Regions from separate parts of the Paenibacillus sp. FSL R7-0340 genome, predicted to be linked through region 4. Evidence: riboswitches for the same ligand, from Rfam matches in the RefSeq annotation. Region 4 holds a riboswitch; each other region holds the start of a gene.
What was found. Region 4 has a riboswitch for thiamine pyrophosphate ahead of tenA (thiaminase II). Riboswitches for the same ligand answer to the same signal wherever they lie in the genome.

Region 1 (3,117 bases), 1.4 Mb from region 4:
GGGCAAAACGGTACGTGATGTTTTGAAAGACGCTTTTCTTCCTTTGTTGGAATTGGAAAAGGAAATGATGCAGATTACTGACAAGATGGGGGATGCTTCTCCTGAAGAGTTGGAAGTGCTGCTGGAACAGATGGGTGAAATTCAGGAGCAACTGGATATGGGGGATTTTTACCTCATTGATGTGAAGGTTGAAGAAATGGCGAATGGACTAGGTCTGTCGGCCATAGGACTGGATCGGGATGTATCTGCACTTAGCGGTGGGCAACGGACAAAGGTGCTTCTTGCTAAGTTGCTGTTGGAAAAGCCAAATGTCCTGCTGCTGGATGAGCCTACCAACTATTTGGATGTAGAGCATATTGAATGGCTTACGCGCTATTTGAAGGATTATCCCTATGCTTTTATCCTTATTTCACATGATACTGAGTTTATGAACCAGGTCGTTAATGTTATTTACCATCTTGAATTTGCCAAGATGACCCGTTATTCAGCTAACTATGAAAAGTTTCTTGAAATGGCGGATCTGAACAAAGCTCAGCATATTGATGCTTATGAGAAGCAACAGGACTTTATTAAGAAACAGGAAGATTTTATTCAGCGTAATAAAGCGCGTGCCTCTACATCTGGCCGAGCAAAGAGCCGTGAAAAGCAACTTGATCGGATCGAACGTATAGATAAGCCTGAAGAAGCTGCGAAGCCAACCTTTCAATTCAAAGAAGCACGTGCAAGCGGAAAGACGGTATTTGAGGGTATTGATTTTGAGATTGGTTATACGCATGCCCTTTTGCCTAAAATGTCCATGACGATTGAACGTGGCGAAAAGATTGCTATTGTTGGCTACAACGGTGTCGGTAAATCGACATTGCTCAAAACCATATTGGGAAAAATTCCACCAATCAGTGGAAAAACCTATCAAGGTGATTTTTTGCAGCCCGCTTATTTTGAGCAGGAAGTAAAGGCGGAGAAAATTACACCGATTGACGATGTGTGGAATGAATTCCCACATTTGAACCAGCATGAAGTACGAGCGCATTTGGCGCGTTGCGGTTTAAAGAATGAGCATATCACGCGTCCGCTATCTGCGCTCAGTGGTGGAGAACAGGCTAAAGTCCGTCTTTGCAAACTGTTAATGCGTGAAAGCAACTGGGTACTGTTCGATGAGCCTACCAACCACTTGGATGTTAAAGCTAAGGATGAGCTGAAACGTGCCTTGAAGGAATACAAAGGGACCGTATTGCTTGTATCTCACGAACCGGACTTTTACGAGGATTGGGTAACCAAAACGTGGAATGTGGAAGAGTGGTCAAGTAAAGTTAACTAACATCAACTAAATCCAATTCTGCATATTTCACACGAAGTGGGGTTTGCAGAATTAGGAAAATATGCTAAGCTATCTTTAGCTTATACAATAAAATAGTCACACTAGGGGAGCCGCCCATGCGGCTGAGACGGAATAAATGGATTTCGGACCCTTTGCACCTGATCTGGGTTATGCCAGCGTAGGGAAGTGAGCGCCGTACAAACAAGGCAACACCATCTTATTTTTGTTTGTGCGTGGGACGATACACGTATACGGATATCATTGTCCGTTCGATTATTGGACGTTCGTTAAACCACTTCCTTGGGGAAGTGGTTTTTTTGCGTTTCGTTCACTTTAAGTTGTTCGAGCTTCCGTAGACGATTCACATACAATCCTCTTTCATTACTGCTGGTAGACGTGACTGGCTAAGCTTAGATCTTTTAGTCCAATGTGAGGTGAAGACAAAATCGAATTACACGCAATTTCGATGGAAAAGGGCACTTTTGCACAAGCAGCCCAAGTGGCTGCTGTGATTTGTCCGTATGTTCATTATGTACACGCACGTTTAAAACAGAATGGTGCCTCTGCATTGCTATCTTTGACTCGCAGCATGGTGGAGCAGGGAGTTCCTTTGCAACAAATTGTAGTAAATGATCGTGTGGATGTAGCTTTACTTACTTTGGTTGGAGCCGTCCAGCTACCAGCTAATGGATTACCTGTAGCGGATGTGAAAAGCCTACTTCCAAAGGGTACACGCTGTGGAGTATCTGTGCATTCCTTGAAGGAGGCGCAGACTGCCGAGCGGGTAGGAGCGGACTATGTACTTTATGGTCACATATATGAGACCCATTGTAAGCCCGGTATTGTACCACGGGGTTTAGCTCAGCTTGAACATATTTGCAGGCTGTCGAACATTCCGGTGATCGCGCTGGGCGGCATACAACCGCACCATATCCCGGAGCTTTATAGGGCCGGAGCAAGCGGAATTGCGGTGATGTCTGGTATATGGGAGGCTGAGTCGCCCGTTGCAGCTGCGCTGGAATATCGGCGAATGGCAGATCTTGTAGTTCACGACCTGTAGCGAGAAAACGAGAGTAGAGGCAAGCTGAAAGCAGAATGGTTTATGGAGAGGAGACACGGAACAAATGCCAAAGATACACATAGAGGCAAGAGCGATAGGACACGCTGAATGCTTGGTCATAGGTGGAGGTGTCATCGGCAGTTCCATTGCTTACCATGTGGCCAAGGAGGGAAGAAGTACGATCATGCTGGAACGATTGATCCCGGGTGAGGGAGCCTCAGGAGCAGCGGTTGGAATGCTGGCAGCGGAAAGTGAAGAGTTCACCGACTCTGAGCTGGCACGGTTTGCTCGCATAAGTCGAGACGCATTCCCTGAGCTTGTCTGTGATCTGGAGCGTTTGTCAGGTATTTCGGTGGAATTCCGTACAGAAGGATTTGTGACTCCTTTCCGTACGGAAACTGAAGGCCAAAAACGCTGGAAAGCTGCTAAAACGCGAGAGGATGATTGTCCTATCTGGTGGGATGCGAAGGAATTGGCCCGACGAATTCCAGGTTTGGATGAACAAGCGATCGGGGCAATATATCGTTCAAAAGAGACACAAGTGGCTCCTGTCCAGCTTTGCCATGCTTATGCAGGTGCTGCTGTGGTGCTGGGGGCAACGGTATGGTCTGGTACACAGGCAGAGCAACTGGTCATACAGAATGGTCGAGTTTGCGGTGTTCGAACAGATAGTGGCTTTTTTTCCTGCGATCAGGTCATTATTGCCGGAGGCTTGGATAGCATGAAATTGCTAGCGCAG
Region 2 (3,117 bases), on a different contig from region 4:
GATGCGTTCTTGCCTTTCGGATTCATGGGCGATATTTCTCGGTCAGCTTGTTCATGCTGATGCCTTGTGGGTTATGTGCGATTTTGATCTGTGAAATGACGCTGGGACTGCCCGCTTCCGTCAAAGCTTCGTGCATTTCTTTAACCACTTTCAGCAACTCGTCGAGCTCGCCCTCCATGGTCGTATCCAATGGATTCACCTGATGTTTGACACCGGAGCGCTGAATGACCTCAATCGCCTTATCTACATACGGGTAAGAGTCCTCGTTATTAGGAGTTTTAGGGATTACTTGAATACTGAGCAGTGTGTTAGCCATGCAAATTCACCTGTCCTTTATTTGGAGTGTTATTAAAAAAATATGGTGGTTTAAGGCGGGGAGACCGCTTCGCGGTTCATTTGATCTTACGATCGCTTCGCTTCTCCAGATTCAAATGAACCACTACGCTGCCAACCGCCTTAAAAGCACCCTATTTTTAAAGCTGGTTTGTGTGGCATTTTTAACACACAAGCGCACCTACTTAGCGCTTAGATAATATGAAAAGCTAAAGAATAAACCAAGTAGAACGAGAACGAAGTGGGCGGAATGGTGCTGTACAAGCGTTAGCGTTCGCCTTTGTACCCAGATATTCATAAAAGAAATCTGGGTACAGCAGCGATGGGAAGCACCATCCGACTGCGTAGTGGCGCTTTGTTCACTTCTCTAGATCAGTCTTATTTAGCGTTTTAACAAATGATCAACGCTTGGGCAGGAAACCGTTTGTGAAGGCTTTATCGACTTCCAAAGGCTTGCTGAGCAGCTTGCGTTCGTACATCCAGTCCGAATAGTTTTGCCATACCTCCGCTTTTTGCACACCCCATTGCGCGGCATCGTCCTGATAACGCGGGCTTAGCCATTTTTGGCTGGCAAGTACCAGTTTTTTATCCAGCTCCGGTACAGCTTTGCTTAAGATGTCTGCGGCTTCTTCCGGATGAGCGATAGTGTATTCATAGCCTTGTGCGGTAGCGTCCATGAACGCTTTGACCAGCTCGGGATCATTTTTTATTGTCTGTTCGTTGCTCACAATTACAGGTGTATAGTAATCGAGGCTTTTGGAATAATCTTTTACATACAGCATATCCAATGGCTCACCTCGAAGCTGGGCCTCGATTCCGGTCCATGCGTAGAAAATCCAGGCAAAGTCGATATCCCGCTTCACGGCTGTAAAATAGTCTGCATTGCCCATGTTGATGATCTTCACTTTGCTCACATCGCCTTTGTCTGAATCCATGATGGATTTCATGACCGCTTCTTCTACGGGAGAGCCCCAACCGCCGTATTTTTTACCTTCAAAATCTTTCGGGCTCTTAATTCCACGATCTACCGGGGCTGCGAAGCCTGAGGTATTATGCTGAATCACCGCAGCGATGGATACAAGCGGCACGCCTTGCGTACGAGCCTGTGTGACGCCTTCTTGGTAGCTGATACCAAAAGGTGCAGCATTAGAAGCAACCATTTGATCAGCTCCGCCTGAACCAGGTTGAACAATTTGGACATTCAAACCCGCTTTTTCGTAAAATCCTTTGTCCTTAGCGACATAGAGTCCCGTATGATTCGTATTGGGTGTCCAGTCGAGCACGACTTTAACATCTTTGAGCCCCTTTGCCGGAGTAGACGTTTGAGTGTCGGTAGCGGGAGCCGCTTCTTGGGATGTGGGGGGACTTCCACCGCAAGCGGTCAGGGTCAGGGCCATGAGCCACAGACTGATCAGTCCCAGGCTTAATATTTTCATGCGCTTCATCGTTGTGTTCTCTCCTTTAATTACCCGTTATCCGTCCAATCAGACAGCTTAAGTTACCCATTTTCTAAAAATAACATCTGCCGGATGCGATCTTTCCAACAACTTAATCTTCAACAAAAAAAGCGCCCCGAGTTTCCGGGACGCTTGCGCTTGTATATACCAAAGTAAGGGATGGTCCTATGTAAAAAAGGCACATCTTGCTTAAGCATTCCTACGCTGGCATTACCCAGATCAGGTTGTAAGGGTCAGTGTCTTGGGACACACTCTCAGCCGGCCGATTCCAGCACCCCTGGCATTGTATGGTTTAATGGGTTCATTTATTCGGGTTTACTACGACGATTATATGCCTTGAATGCGGGTCTGTCCAGCATGAAGGGAGAGGTGACGGTTCATTTGCCGAACGACAGGGTACACTTTTACTGTGAGCTTTGATCTGAAAATGAGCATGAATCAATTCGATTCGATCCGGTCATGTTATTTTCAGAACAGCTACGCAAGTAGGTTCAGATGGGCTGGTGCCCAATGGCGTGGCCGTAGAGAATTCTAATTCGTGAAAAGGAGTTGTTGTACTGTGGGTAAAACGGAAACATTGGATCGCAACCAACTGGAACAAGCCATTGTGAAGGCTTTGGATAACAACAAATTTTGCTCGTTAGGTACGGTAGAGGGTGGCAAACCGAAAGTACGCTATATGGCCCTTTTTAACGATGGAATGAACATTCATCTGGCGACAGATCGCAAAACGCATAAAGTAGAGGAGCTAAAGGACAATCCGAATGCTTATCTGCTGCTGGGTTATGAAGTTGGCGGTACGAAGGAAGTCGTAGAAGTGGAGGCTACCGTCCAGATCACAGCTGATGAGGGGCTGCGCAAACAAGTGTGGAACGATTCCTTGAAGGAATGGTTTTCCGGACCGGATGATCCCGATTATGTCATTCTGGACGTGAATCCGACACGCATTGAGTATGTGGGTCAGCAATCTGAGCGCCAGGTTTGGAAGAAGTAATACGAATATAAATGGATAAGCCGGTGAATCTCCGAGTTTTTTAGGAGGTTTGCTGGCTTTTTATTTTTTGAGAAAATTAATTATTTTTTCATAAATAATTTAAGTAAATGACTACTCTTTTATCTGGCGTTGGATTAAAATAGAAATGGTGGGTTCATGGCTTACATATATGTGCAAAAGTATGTATATGAGGCATACACCTTAATGAGGAGGGGTATATTTTGTTATTTCGTAAAAATTGGTTTAAAGGGTTTACAGCAGCAGTTGTGGCTTGTAGCATGCTGGTGTTTTCGGCCGCTCCATCCTGGGCAGCTAGCGATTCTCGCGATAGCG
Region 3 (3,117 bases), on a different contig from region 4:
GAACAGAAGTACGCGAATGCCGTAACGTTTCAAGAGGCTTTTCAAAAATATTGCTGGGATGTGGACGGTCTGGATGAAATTCGTATTGCACCGTTCCATACACTGGCACACAGCGGAAAGACTTTTTTCGACCATTCTCATATTTGGCATATGGAGCAAAACCGGGAGCTGGCTGGGCTGTCTTCCCTGTTTATGGAGACAGAGTATCGCGTTATCACGGACGAAGCAAGCGAGGAAGAGGTCATTCGCTGGTGGAACGAGATGACAGAGGATGGTCATGAAGGGATTGTGATCAAGCCGGAACGCTTTTTGATGAAAAATCGGGACAAGATGATTCAGCCTGCAATCAAGGTGAGAGGCCGGAAGTATTTGCACATCATTTACGGTATGGATTATCTTGCCCCTGAGAATTTAAAGCGTCTGAAGCAGCGTCGAACGAACAAAAAGGAGCGTCATGCCCTGATGGAAGGAGCGCTTGGTATGGAAGGCGTGGAACGTTTTGTCCGCAAGGATACGGTAGATCGTATTCATGAATGCGTCCTTGCCGCGCTATCTCTGGAATCGGAGCCGATTGATCCGAGATTGTAGTTTGCGAAGGAGGGATTGAGATGGAAAGGGGTACACCGTTAATTGATATTGGCGTGAACTTGATGCACCGTTCGTTTCATGCGGATCGGGAACAGGTGGTAGAGAGAGCCGCAGCTGTAGGGATTTCACCCCTGATTATTACCGGGACCAGTGTCCGCAGCAGTCGGGAGGCTTCTCAGTATGCAGCACGTTATCCGGGCAAGCTGTATGCGACAGCTGGCGTGCATCCCCATGATGCCAAAGACTGCAGCGCAGAGACGGTTCAGCAGCTCCGTCAGCTGGCGAGTCAGCCGCAGGTCGTATCCATAGGGGAATGCGGATTGGACTATAACCGTGATTTTTCGCCGCGTGATGTGCAGCGCCGATGGTTTGGCGAGCAAATCCAACTGGCGGGTGAGCTGAATATGCCGTTATTTTTGCATGAACGAGATGCACATGAGGATTTTGCCGCTATGCTGCGGGAGTATCAAGGGCTTGTCGATAAAGCAGTGGTGCATTGTTTTACAGGCACGGAACAAGAATTGCATACGTATGTAGAGATGGGACTGTATATCGGGATCACCGGCTGGATTTGCGACGAACGGCGTGGCAAACATCTGCGTGAACTGGTCAGAGATATTCCCTTGGACCGTCTGATGATTGAAACGGATGCTCCATTTTTGACCCCGCGTAATTTGCCCGTGAAGCCCAAAGAAGGGCGTAATGAGTCGATGTATCTCGCTCACATTGCTGCTACGATAGCCGAATGTACAGGCCGAAGCATGATGGAGATCGAAATCGCCACGACGGAGACAGCCAAACGTTTCTTCGGATTATAGGATTGTCAAAGCCATAGATGTGGTATATATTATAGTGAATTAAAAAAGCATTGTCGGGAGCTTGAGAAAGTCAGGCTGAGAGGGTGGCCCTTGCCACTGACCGTGAAATCTGATCTGGGTAATGCCAGCGTAGAGAAACCAAGAACACTATACAGGAATGCCGCTTGTTTTGCGGTTGTCGATAGATACAATGTATGTCCTAGCATTTTACCTTGACCCTGACTTTGGCTTGGTATCAGTGTAGTAGCTTAGACTACTGGTTATATAAGGCATATCGACGAATGATGTTTTGTATGGTGCTTCACCTTTTACTGCGCATAAAGCTTGCCTGGAGATTCAGCTCCAGACAAGCTTTTTTTTATGTCCAAGAGGCCAATTATAAGGATAAGGGGAGCACGCAATAATGAATACTGCTGTAAGAGCGTCCAAAGGGTTGAAGCTGACTGATATTTTGGTCACGATTGTGATCGCTGTTGTGTTCGGGTTAGTCTACAAAATATGGGGACCTGCCTATGATTTGATGAAACCATTCGGTCTACACACCGAGCAACTGATGTATGGCATGTGGTTTATGGCAGGCACCTTTGCTTATCTCATCATTCGCAAGCCGGGTGTTGCAATTTTGGCAGAGGTGGCAGCGGCAACGGTCAGTGCTTTTTTGGGAAGCGAATGGGGGATGTCCACTTTGTACTATGGCCTGCTGCAAGGCTTGGGAGCGGAGCTATTTTTTGCGGCTTTTCTGTATCGGAACGCAAACCTGTGGGTTGCTTCGCTAGCTGCGGCCGGGGCGGCTGTCGCTTCTCTGATTTTAGACTTCAGCTACGGGTATATTGATCAGCTTTCGACCTGGAACTATGTTTTGTATATTGGTTTTCGCATGATTGGCAGCATTGTGATTGCCGGGGTATTCGCGTTCTATCTGGCTAGGGCATTGGAGGTAACCGGAGTCACGCGAAGTTTGAGACCCGCAACGGAACAAGATTATAAGGGGCTGGATTGATGAGCCAGGCAACCGAAGATGTGGTGGCTTCGATCACCCGTCTTCGGTTGAAATTCCCCGGTGAGCAGGAGCTGCTTTTTCACAATATGTCTTTGTCTGTCCGCAAGGGGGAAAAGCTGCTGTTGCTGGGACCGAGTGGATGCGGTAAATCAACGCTGCTCCAAGTGTTAAGCGGTCTGATTCCACGCACGATAGAAGTGCCTATGAAATGCGATGCTGCTGTAATCCCAAGTGTCTCAGGTATTGTATTTCAAGATCCTGATACGCAGTTTTGTATGTCATATGCAGACGAGGAACTGGCTTTTGTGTTGGAAAATAATCAGGTTCCTCGTGAGCAGATGCGATCCCGTATTCGCGAGCTGCTGATACAGGTTGGTCTATCAACGGATGATATACACATGCCCATTGGCAGCATGTCACAGGGAATGAAACAGCGGCTGGCGATTGCGTCTGTGCTGGCTATGGAGCCAGAAGTGCTTTTTCTGGATGAGCCCACGGCTTTGTTGGACGAGGAAGGCACTACACAGGTGTGGGATACCATTCGAAACATTTCGGTAGACCAGACACTGGTGATCGTGGAGCATAAAATTAATGAAATTGTCCATGATGTGGACCGGATTGTGGTGCTTTCTGCTCAAGGGGAGATCATTGCGGATGGAAGGGCGGAAGAAGTATTTCATGGGCAGCGGCAGGCATTGTCCGAGTATGGCG
Region 4 (3,117 bases):
GAAGAAGAACGCAAGGAGCTGGGTTTGGAAGGAATCCTTCCTCCAACCGTCCTTTCATTGGAGAAACAGAGCGTACGGGCATATCAGCAGTTTCTGGCACAACCCACCATGCTGCGAAAAAATGCTTCTCTCAACGACCTTCACAACCGAAATGTCGTACTCTACTACCGGCTGCTAACCGATCATTTGAGTGAAATGCTGCCCGTAGTCTACACGCCGACCGTAGGAACCGCGATTCAAGAATATAGTCACGAGTACAACCGTCCTGGAGGCATATATTTGTCGATAGATAACCCGAACGGTATTGGACAAGCATTCCATAATTCTGGTTTGAGCGGCCATGATGTGGATCTGATCGTCGTGACAGATTCCGAAAGTATTTTAGGGATTGGTGACTGGGGCGTCGGGGGGATTAACATTGCTATCGGCAAGCTTGCAGTGTATACGGCTGCGGCAGGCATTCATCCCGGGCGGGTGCTGCCAATTGTACTAGATGTAGGTACAAATAATGAAAAGCTGCTGAATGATCCACTGTACATCGGAAACCGCCATAAACGGGTTCGCGGAGAAGCCTATAACCAGTTTATTGATACTTTTATCAGCAAAACGTTAGCGCAATTCCCAAAGACGCTTTTACATTGGGAAGACGTGGGCAGCGTAAATGCACGCCATATTATAGGAAAATACGGTCAAAGCATACTCACCTTCAACGATGATATACAAGGTACAGGAGCGGTGACCTTGGCTGCGATTCTTTCGGCGGTGGGTGTCACCAAGACTCCGCTGCGTGAACAAAAAATACTTGTTTTCGGCCCAGGGGCAGCAGGAATCGGTAATGCTGATCAAATTCGGGGTGCTATGATCGAGGACGGCCTTTCCGCAGAAGATTCCTTCAAGTCCTTTTGGGCCTTTGATTATCGCGGGCTGTTAATGGAAGATATGGAAGACGTATTGGAATATCAGAAACCGTATGTGCGCAAAAAGGATGAAGTCAGCTCATGGACCCGGTCGGGTGACGGCAAAATACCACTGCTAGAGGTCATCCGTCAGGTGAAGCCTACGATATTGATTGGAACTTCCGGTGTAGCAGGTGCCTTTTCTGAAGAGATCATCAAGGAGATGGCGAAACATGTAGAACGCCCGATCATTATGCCCATGTCCAATCCTACAAACCTTGCAGAAGCAGTACCCGAGGATTTGATCCGGTGGACAGATGGCAGAGCACTGATCGCAACCGGAAGTCCTTTTGAGCCCGTCACCTATAACGGTACGAAATTTGAGATTGGGCAGGCGAACAATGCCTTTGTTTTTCCGGGACTGGGTCTGGGTGCGATTGTGGTTAAAGCCAAAAGGATTACCCCTGCGATGTTTACAGCGGCAGCAGTTGCTGTTGCCAATGGTGTAGATTCGAATACGCCTGGCGGTGCGCTACTCCCTCATATCCGAAAATTACGCGAAGTTTCGTACGCTGTTGCGATTGCGGTTGCAAAAGCCGCGATACAGGATCAGGTAGCTCAGGCGCACATTTCAGATGTGGAACAAGCTATACAAGATGCAATGTGGAAACCGGAATATGCCAAGGTCAAAGCAGTGGAAAGTGTAATTCATCATCCTCACTAAGCCCAAAACACCTAACTAGAGGAAATTTAATATTTTGCACACTATGTTTGACATAGCGTATGAACGTATGTACAGTAATAGTCAAAAGAATAGAAGTCCACTAGGGGAGCCAATATGGCTGAGACAAGAATGTATCTTGGACCCTTTGAACCTGATCTAGTTCGTACTAGCGTAGGAAAGTGGAGCCTTCGTATATAAGGTTTCAAGCGTTTTTTGCGTATTGGGCCTATTGTTGAAGCCGCTCCATTTTTCCGGGGCGGCTTTTTAGCGTTGTTCCGGAATTATATTCTTACAGGACTTCTTGCTCTTCAATTTAATGGAGGTGGGGAAATTGAGTTTTACACAAGAACTCCGTCGGCAGGCGGACGGCATTTTTCAAGCGATTTTTGAGCATCCCTTTGTGAGAGGTATTGCTGAAGGAAGTTTGACAAGGGGACAGCTGATTCACTATGTAAAACAGGACTTTGAATATTTGAACGCCTACATGCGGATATACGGCATCGCAATCTCCAAATGCACGAATCGGGAGGACATGGCTGTATTTAATGAACAAATCTCTTTTATTCTCCACAGCGAGGTTCATCCGCATCAAAATTTCTGTGCTGTCGCAGGGGTGAGCTATGAAGAGTTGCAGGGATATCCGCTCGCTCCGTCGGCTCATCACTATATCCGTCACATGCTGACGGTTGCGCATGAGGGCAGCCTGGGCGAGATCTTGGCTGTGCTGCTGCCATGTATGTGGACGTATGCCGAGATTGGTCGCAGGCTGCTGGATGAAGTAAAGCCGGATGAGTCTCATCCGTTCTATGAATGGATGGGCTTCTATGGAGACCAGCTTGATGATACAACACTCAAGTTCCGAGAACGTGTAGATGCTTGGGCGGAAGGCGCAACGGCTGCTGAGCGAGAGCGGATGATTGAGCATTTTATACTGAGCTGCCAGCTGGAATATAAGTTCTGGGACATGGCCTATAAGCAGGAAGAATGGCCGGTCCAGATACAGGCAGCGGTCTTGGAATAGTCAGCTTGGCAATTCGATGCGTGAAGTACAGTTAATGCCCTGTTGAACCACCAACTATAGAGAGGATAATCATTATGAGTACATGGGAAAAAAGTTATTCGGATCTCCTGACGAAGGTACAAAACAGCAAACCCCTCGTTCACAATATGACCAATGTGGTAGTCACTAACTTTACGGCCAACGGCCTGTATGCATTGGGCGCCTCCCCGGTGATGGCCTATGCACCCGAGGAAGTAGCAGACATGGCAAAAATAGCGGGAGCCGTCGTGTTAAACATCGGTACGCTGAACCGCGAACTGGTGGATGCCATGATCATTGCTGGACAATCGGCGAATGCACACGGTGTTCCGGTCCTGCTAGATCCGGTCGGTGCGGGAGCAACGAGCTTTAGAACTGAGTCGGCACTGCGAATCCTGAGAAAAGTCAAAATCTCATTGGTGCGGGGCAATGCAGCCGAAGTCGCGCATCTTGTTGGA

Region 1: it holds a riboswitch for thiamine pyrophosphate, as region 4 does, so the genes downstream of both, MKX59_RS13275 (thiamine phosphate synthase) here and tenA (thiaminase II) in region 4, are expected to answer to the same signal.
Region 2: it holds a riboswitch for thiamine pyrophosphate, as region 4 does, so the genes downstream of both, MKX59_RS23125 (ABC transporter substrate-binding protein) here and tenA (thiaminase II) in region 4, are expected to answer to the same signal.
Region 3: it holds a riboswitch for thiamine pyrophosphate, as region 4 does, so the genes downstream of both, MKX59_RS25650 (ECF transporter S component) here and tenA (thiaminase II) in region 4, are expected to answer to the same signal.

Annotation. Positions count from the first base shown of each region.
Region 1 covers NZ_JBBOBY010000001.1:2,934,254-2,937,370, forward strand. The annotation lists gene MKX59_RS13270 (ABC-F family ATP-binding cassette domain-containing protein) at 1-1,318, shown strand, start outside; TPP riboswitch at 1,412-1,520, shown strand; gene MKX59_RS13275 (thiamine phosphate synthase) at 1,785-2,378, shown strand; gene thiO (glycine oxidase ThiO) at 2,443-3,117, shown strand, end outside.
Region 2 covers NZ_JBBOBY010000002.1:54,238-57,354, forward strand. The annotation lists gene MKX59_RS23115 (ABC transporter permease) at 1-26, opposite strand, end outside; gene MKX59_RS23120 (MTH1187 family thiamine-binding protein) at 23-316, opposite strand; gene MKX59_RS23125 (ABC transporter substrate-binding protein) at 735-1,778, opposite strand; TPP riboswitch at 1,970-2,079, opposite strand; gene MKX59_RS23130 (pyridoxamine 5'-phosphate oxidase family protein) at 2,350-2,784, shown strand; gene MKX59_RS23135 (bifunctional 2',3'-cyclic-nucleotide 2'-phosphodiesterase/3'-nucleotidase) at 3,006-3,117, shown strand, end outside.
Region 3 covers NZ_JBBOBY010000002.1:611,272-614,388, forward strand. The annotation lists gene MKX59_RS25640 (polynucleotide kinase-phosphatase) at 1-588, shown strand, start outside; gene MKX59_RS25645 (TatD family hydrolase) at 609-1,406, shown strand; TPP riboswitch at 1,451-1,560, shown strand; gene MKX59_RS25650 (ECF transporter S component) at 1,810-2,406, shown strand; gene MKX59_RS25655 (ABC transporter ATP-binding protein) at 2,406-3,117, shown strand, end outside.
Region 4 covers NZ_JBBOBY010000001.1:1,511,115-1,514,231, reverse strand. The annotation lists gene MKX59_RS06795 (NAD-dependent malic enzyme) at 1-1,620, shown strand, start outside; TPP riboswitch at 1,713-1,815, shown strand; gene tenA (thiaminase II) at 1,952-2,641, shown strand; gene thiM (hydroxyethylthiazole kinase) at 2,716-3,117, shown strand, end outside.